Regions from separate parts of the Streptomyces sp. NPDC021019 genome, predicted to be linked through region 1. Evidence: riboswitches for the same ligand, from Rfam matches in the RefSeq annotation. Region 1 holds a riboswitch; each other region holds the start of a gene.
What was found. Region 1 has a riboswitch for cyclic di-AMP ahead of ACH4RG_RS23580 (transglycosylase family protein). Riboswitches for the same ligand answer to the same signal wherever they lie in the genome.
Positions count from the first base shown of each region.

Region 1 (2,256 bases):
ATCACGGGACAAAACTCTAGAAACCTACTGAGCGGTAATGACAAGAGGTGAACACATGCGGGCCATCGGCGCCCCGCCGCCACGAAGAACCCGGCCCGGCGCGCTGGTGGGACGAGCGCGCCGGGCCGGGGAGCCGTGCGAGGAGAAGTGCCGCCGGACGCTTCTCCTCCGGGGAGGAGAGACGGCTGTTACTTCAGGTGGAGCTGCTGACCCGGGAAGATCAGGTCGGCGTCCTTGACGATGTCGTCGTTGAGCTTGAAGAGCTTGCTCCAGCCGCCCTTGACGCCCTCCGCCTCGGCGATGGTGCTCAGGGTGTCGCCGGCCTCGACCTTGTACTCGCCGTCGCCCTTCTGGACCTTCTCGCCGGTCGGGGTGGTGACGGTCTTCTTGCTCTCGGCCTTGGGGGCCTCGCGCTGCTCGGAGCGCGTGGTGGGCTGCTCGGCCTGGCGCTCGGGCTGCGCCTGCTCGGGCTTGCTCTCGCCGGAGCCGGAGCCGGTGTTCACGCCCGGGTCCACACCGTCGTTGGTGAGGCCGCCGGCGCCGGCGCAGGCCCAGGCGCCCGGGCCCTGCATGTCGAGGAGCTTCTCGGCGGTGGCGATCTGCTGGTCCTTGGAGGCCAGGTCGGCACGGGAGGCGTACTGCGTACCGCCGGCGGCGGCCCAGCTGGACTGCGAGAACTGCAGTCCGCCGTAGTAGCCGTTGCCGGTGTTGATGGACCAGTTGCCGCCGGACTCGCACTGGGCGACGGCGTCCCAGGTCTCGACGGAGGCGGCGGAAGCGTTGGTCGCGCCCATCAGCGGGACCGCGATGGCGGCACCGGTGACACCCGCGAGGGTGGCGATACGGGTGGCCTTGGACGGGCGGCGGTGCTTGCCCTTGCTGTTCAGCAGCATGGAACGAATCTCCTCACCGACGCCTACGAGGTGAGCTGTCGGGTTCGGGCTGATGAGTTGCCCGGTCGCGCGGTGCTGCTCGCGACTTCACCCCTAGCCGGTCCCGTACGTCCTCGTCGGTTCGACGAGGCGTCCGGACCCGGCGGCTTACCTGGGTCCCCCGCTCCTGCCTACGGCGCTTACGCGTCTGTTCCCTTCGACCGACGGCAGGATTCGGCGTGACGGTCGACGGGGCCCGCGGTGCGAGCGGTTCCGACCGTAAACACAGGCAACCCCGACATTCAAAGATGGACATAGGGGGCAATCAGCCCGAACTCGCCATGGCCTTGGGGGTGTTTCCGCAGGTGGGGGGCGATGCATCCGGACCAGCCGGACGGAGCGCGCCAGTTGAAGCAAAGAGACCCATGTCTCACTTACACAAAGTGGACATAGGCCTCTTAACTGCCTCGATTTTCGGGGGGTTTTCCCGATTCGCTCAGTTGGCGGCGGGCGTCTCGGCGCCCTCCGGCGCGGCCGGGTCCGCGCTCTTGCCCGCACCCCGGTCACCGTCCTCGACCGCACCCCGGTCCAGGCCCAGGTCCAGGTTCTGGCCGGGCAGGATCAGGTCCGGGTCGGAGCCCAGGAGGCCCCTGTTCGTCTCGTACAGGCCGGTCCAGCCGCCGGGGACCTCCTGGGCGTCGGCGATCGTCCAGAGGTTGTCCCCGGGCCGCACCGTGTACCCGTCGGCCGTCGCCGCGCCGCCGTCCCGCGCGTCGCCTTCGCCGCGCGAGGCGTGCCGGCCGGAGTCGCGGGGACCGTCCTGCCGGCCCGCGTCGGCCTCCTCGGGCGCGGGGGCGCCCCGGTGCTTGCCCCCCTTGCCGCCCTCGTCCGCCGAGGCGTCGGGGGCGGTGGAGGGGTCCGAGGCGTCGGGGGCGTCGGAGGCGGGCGGGGCGGAGGGCGTCACCGAGGAGTCGGGAGCCTCGCCCCCCTTCTCCGCGCCACCACTGCCGCTCCCGTCCGCCTCACCGCTCTTCCCGCCCTTGCCGGAGCCACCGGAGCCACCGGTTGAGTCCGCTTCGTCGGTCGGGGGAGAGGCCGGGTCGGCCGAGGGGTCCGTCGAGGGGTCCACCGACGGATCCGCGGACGGGGAGGTGCCCGGGTCGACGCCGGGCAGGCCGCCGTCCACCGCGAGGCCGGAGATCACCGCGCAGCTGGGCCACGCCTTCGGGCCCTGGTCGTCCAGGACCTTCTCGGCGACGGAGATCTGCTGCGATCGGCTCGCGAGGTCGGCGCGGGGCGCGAACGCGGTGCCGCCGTACGCCGACCAGGTCTCCTGCGAGAACTGGAGCCCGCCGTAGTAGCCGTTGCCGAGATCGGCGCTCCA
Region 1 is NZ_JBIRQR010000004.1:199,884-202,139, forward strand. Features, by position in the region: gene ACH4RG_RS23580 (transglycosylase family protein) at 189-893, opposite strand; cyclic di-AMP (ydaO/yuaA leader) riboswitch at 899-1,081, opposite strand; gene ACH4RG_RS23585 (transglycosylase family protein) at 1,369-2,256, opposite strand, start outside.

Region 2 (2,256 bases), on a different contig from region 1:
GGCAACGAGCAGCTGGCCTCGGCCCGGGTCATCGCGGAGACCGCCATGCGGGCCGTGCTGCCGACCCCGGCCGAGCGGATCGGCGGACTCCAGGTGGCCGCGCGGTACGAGGCGGCCCAGGCGGACGAGTTCGTGGGCGGCGACCTGTTCGCCGTCGCGGACACCCCGTACGGCGTGCGTGTGGTCGTCGGCGACGTACGCGGCAAGGGGCTGGACGCCGTCGAGGCGGTGGCGGTGATCATCGGGGCGTTCCGGGAGGCGGCCGAGCAGGAGCGTTCGCTGGAGGGTGTCGCGCAGCGGCTGGAGCGGGCGCTGGCCCGGGAGGGGACGCGGCGGTACGGGCTGGACGCCATGGAGGGGTTCGTCACCGCCGTGCTGGCCGAGATCCCGCCCGGTTCGGCTTCGTTGCGCCTCGTCAACCGCGGTCACCCCGAGCCGATCCTGCTGCATGCCGACGGCGCCCTGGAGGTGCTGGCGCCCTCGGTGCCCGCCATGCCGCTGGGGATGGACCTGGGGGTGTGGCCGGACCGCTCCGACGAGTGGGCGATGCCCGCCGGGGCGACGCTCCTCGCCTTCACGGACGGCCTGTCCGAGGCCCGGGACCCGAACGGGGTCTTCTACGATCCGGCGGCCCGGCTGCGCGGCCGGATCTTCCCCGGTCCGGAGGAGCTGCTGTCGGCGCTGACGGACGACGTACGACTGCACACCGGTGGGCGGACCACGGACGACATGGCGCTCATCGCGGTCGGGCGGCCGGCGGAGGGGCAGCCCGTGCCCCGGACGACGGTGAAGATCGTGGGCCGGGGCGATGACGCCGGGCGATGACACGGTGCGTAGTCGAAGGGCGCCGCTCCGCATAACATTTGACACACCGTCAGAAAAAGTGATGTGGCTGAGTCGCGGTCAAGTCGCCCGATTGCGCCCGGTTGCCACCCGTACATCCCTGCCGTGCTCGTTAATGATCAACAGGAACAGCTTGGAATAGGGCCTGTCCGTCTATTAACGTTCGATAACGCAGCGCGGTCGTCACAGCCGTCGTCAGAGACGGCGCCGCGCGCGAGCGCCGAATCCCGCAAGGGAACCGGGGAACCACCTACATGGGGTGAATCGGACGCCTGCGTCTCGTGAGAGACGGAGGGGCCCGTAGGAGACCTTCCTGCTCCGAACCCGTCAGCTAACCCGGTAGGCGAGAAGGAAGGAAAGGAGTGCGCCCACGTGGCGTCCAACAAGCCTGCCCCTGAGGCCCCGTCACCCTTCCGTGCCGACATCTTCGGTGGCGAGGAGCGCACCTGGGAGGAGTGGAACCCCACCGCGGAGTCCATCCGTCCCGTGCGCGGCAAGCACCGCGTGGCCAAGCAGCGTGGTCTGGCCCGTAGCTCCACCGTCCTCGGAGTCGGTGTCATAGCGGCCGTCGGTGCGGGCGGTATGGCCACCGCGCAGGACAAGGCGCCGGTCTCCATCTCTCTTCCCGATTCCATCGTGGACAACCTCCCCGACGCCAAGTCCCTTCCCGGCGTCGGGTCTTTGATGTCCGACGAGGCGGAGCCCGCCCCGGTCGCCGCGTCCGCGCCGCTCACCACCGCCGGCCTCACCACCGCCGAGGCCGAGCAGGGCACCGACGCGGGCGAGGCGCTGCGCGCCCGCATCCTCCAGCAGGCCGAGCAGCAGCAGGCCAGCGCCGACGCCGAGGCCAGGGCCGCCGCCGAGAAGGCAGCGGCCGAGAGCGCCGCCGCCGAGGCCAAGAAGCAGCAGGACGAGGCCGAGGCCGCGGCCGCCGCGAAGAAGAAGGCGGCCAAGGAAGCGGCGGAGAAGAAGAAGGAGGCCGAGCGGCTGGCCAAGCTCGCCGCCAGCTTCTCCCTCCCCACCTTCTCGTACACGATCACCTCGACCTACGGTCAGTCCGGCGCGCTCTGGTCCTCGGGCCAGCACACAGGTCTCGACTTCGCCGGGTCGGCCGGTGCGCCGCTCAAGGCCGTGCACAGCGGCACGATCACGTCGGCCGGCTACTCCGGTTCGTACGGCTACCGCACGGTCCTCGAACTCGAGGACGGCACGGAGATCTGGTACGCCCACCAGTCCTCGATCGAGGTCTCCGTCGGTCAGAAGGTCACCACCGGCCAGACCATCGGCCGCATGGGCGACAGCGGCAACGTCACCGGCGTCCACCTCCACCTGGAGGTCCGCACCGCGGGCGGTTCCGCGATGGACCCGATGGCCTGGCTCAACAGCAAGGGCCTGAACGTCTGACCTCCCGGC
Region 2 is NZ_JBIRQR010000012.1:83,392-85,647, forward strand. Features, by position in the region: gene ACH4RG_RS35745 (PP2C family protein-serine/threonine phosphatase) at 1-825, shown strand, start outside; cyclic di-AMP (ydaO/yuaA leader) riboswitch at 1,052-1,204, shown strand; gene ACH4RG_RS35750 (M23 family metallopeptidase) at 1,216-2,247, shown strand.
Region 2: another riboswitch for cyclic di-AMP. It lies ahead of ACH4RG_RS35750 (M23 family metallopeptidase); the one in region 1 lies ahead of ACH4RG_RS23580 (transglycosylase family protein).

Region 3 (2,256 bases), on a different contig from region 1:
AGCGTGTACTGGGCGTGGTTGGTGTCCTGGTACTCGTCGACGAGGACGTGGCGGAAGCGGCGGCGGTAGTGCTCGGCGACGTCCGGGAAGGCCTGGAGGAGGTGGACCGTCGTCATGATGATGTCGTCGAAGTCCAGAGCGTTGGCCTCGCGCAGGCGGGCCTGGTAGAGCGCGTACGCCTGGGCCAGGGTCTTCTCGAACCCGTCCATGGCCTGCCCGGCGAAGGTCTCCTCGTCGATGAGCTCGTTCTTGAGGTTGGAGACCTTGGCGGTGAAGGACTTCGGCGGAAACTGCTTCGGGTCCAGGTCGAGGTCGCGGCAGACCAGGGCCATCAGGCGCTTGGAGTCGGCGGCGTCGTAGATCGAGAACGACGAGGTGAAGCCGAGCTTCTTCGACTCGCGGCGCAGGATGCGGACGCACGCGCTGTGGAAGGTCATGACCCACATGGCGTTGGCGCGGGGGCCGACGAGCTGCTCGACGCGCTCCTTCATCTCGCCCGCGGCCTTGTTGGTGAAGGTGATCGCGAGGATCTGGCCGGGGTGCGTCCCGCGCTCGGCCAGCAGGTGGGCGATGCGGTGGGTGAGGACGCGGGTCTTGCCGGAGCCGGCTCCGGCGACGATGAGCAGCGGGGACCCGGCGTGCACGACGGCGGCGCGCTGCTCGGTGTTCAACCCGTCGAGCAGGGCGGCGGAGTCGATCACCGGGCGCGCGTGACCGTCACGGTAGTACCCGTCCCGGGGCGGCGGGGGCGCGTCGTAGACGCCCCCGAAGAGACCCTCCGGCACCGCTTCGGGCGCGTGGTCCTCGGGGGGCGGCGGGGGGCCGTCCTCCGCGGGCTGGAGGCCGGTCAGGAAACTGTCGTCAAAGAGGCTGCTCATCGCCTCCCGAGTCTAGGCGGCCGGACTGACAACCTTCCGCCGAAGGCGAGAAGGGGCCGCTCACACCACACCGCCACCCGTACGCACGGGGACCGGACGGCGACGTTCCGTGAAGGAGTGCCCGGTCGGAGGGGGTGCCGGACGCCCGATCCGGAAAGGTCACGAAAATGTATCGGGCATATCGCTCATCGTCCTTCCCAGCGGCGGTGCCGGTTGGCTAGCGTGCTCGATCAGGTGATCCGTACCTCCCTGAGGCGAACCACGCCTGACGGACACCTCTGCCGAATCCGTCCTGCCGCGCCGGTGGTTCGGAACCGGGGACCCACACGCAGCACCGGGGTGAATCGGTCCGTGCCCTCGCGTCCGGACCGTAGGACAGCCTTCCGTTCCGTCCGAACCCGACAGCTAACCCGGTAGGCGGTCCACGGAAGGAGATGCCGGTCTTGGCATCGCATCGCAAGCCGCGCACGAAGGTGCGCACCACCACCCCCGCCGTCGGGCTGACGACGGCCGCGCTCGCCTCCGTGACGCTGCTCTCCACGCAGAGCGCCACGGCCGCACCGGCGGAGCCGAAGCCCGCCATCGAGGAAGTGCGGAAGAAGGTCGACGCCCTGTACCGACAGGCGGGCACCGCGACCCAGGAGTACAACCGGGCCAAGGCCGCCTCCGCGTCCCAGCAGACGAAGGTCGACACGCTGCTCTCCGACGTGGCGAAGCGTGCCGAGAAGATCAACGAGGCGCGCCGGGCGCTGGGCTCCTACGCCGCGGCCCAGTACCGCAACGGGGGCATCGCGCCCGCGGCGACGTTCTTCCTGGCGGACAACCCGCAGGGGTACTTCGACCAGAGCCGGCTGATGGACCGGGCGACGGAACGGCAGCAGAAGGCCGTCGACGAGGTCCGTACGCAGCAGGCCTCGGCGGCGAAGAAGCGCGCGGAGGCGGTGAAGAGCCTGGAGACCCTCACCGAGACGCAGGCCACGCTCGCCTCCAGCAAGAAGGACGTGCAGACCAAGCTCACCGAGGCCCGGGGCCTGCTGTCGAGGCTGACCGCCGAGGAGAAGGCGCGGCTTGCGGAGCTGGAGCGCGAGAAGGAGGCCGAGGCGAAGGAGAAGGCGGCGAAGCTGGCCGCCCGGCAGGCCGCCGAGGCGAAGGAGAAGGCCGAGGCCGAGGAGAAGGCCCGCGAAGAGGCGGCGAAGGAGTCCGGCGGCGGTTCGGGTACGGGATCCGGTTCCGGTCCGGGAACGGATCCGGGCTCCGGCTCCGGCTCCGGTACGGACAGTGGTTACGCCGCCAAGGCGGAGAAGGTCCTGGCCTTCGCCCGCGCCCAGATCGGGAAGCCGTACGTGTGGGGCGCGTCGGGCCCCTCCAGTTACGACTG
Region 3 is NZ_JBIRQR010000001.1:1,314,598-1,316,853, reverse strand. Features, by position in the region: gene pcrA (DNA helicase PcrA) at 1-878, opposite strand, end outside; cyclic di-AMP (ydaO/yuaA leader) riboswitch at 1,148-1,314, shown strand; gene ACH4RG_RS06195 (NlpC/P60 family protein) at 1,313-2,256, shown strand, end outside.
Region 3: another riboswitch for cyclic di-AMP. It lies ahead of ACH4RG_RS06195 (NlpC/P60 family protein); the one in region 1 lies ahead of ACH4RG_RS23580 (transglycosylase family protein).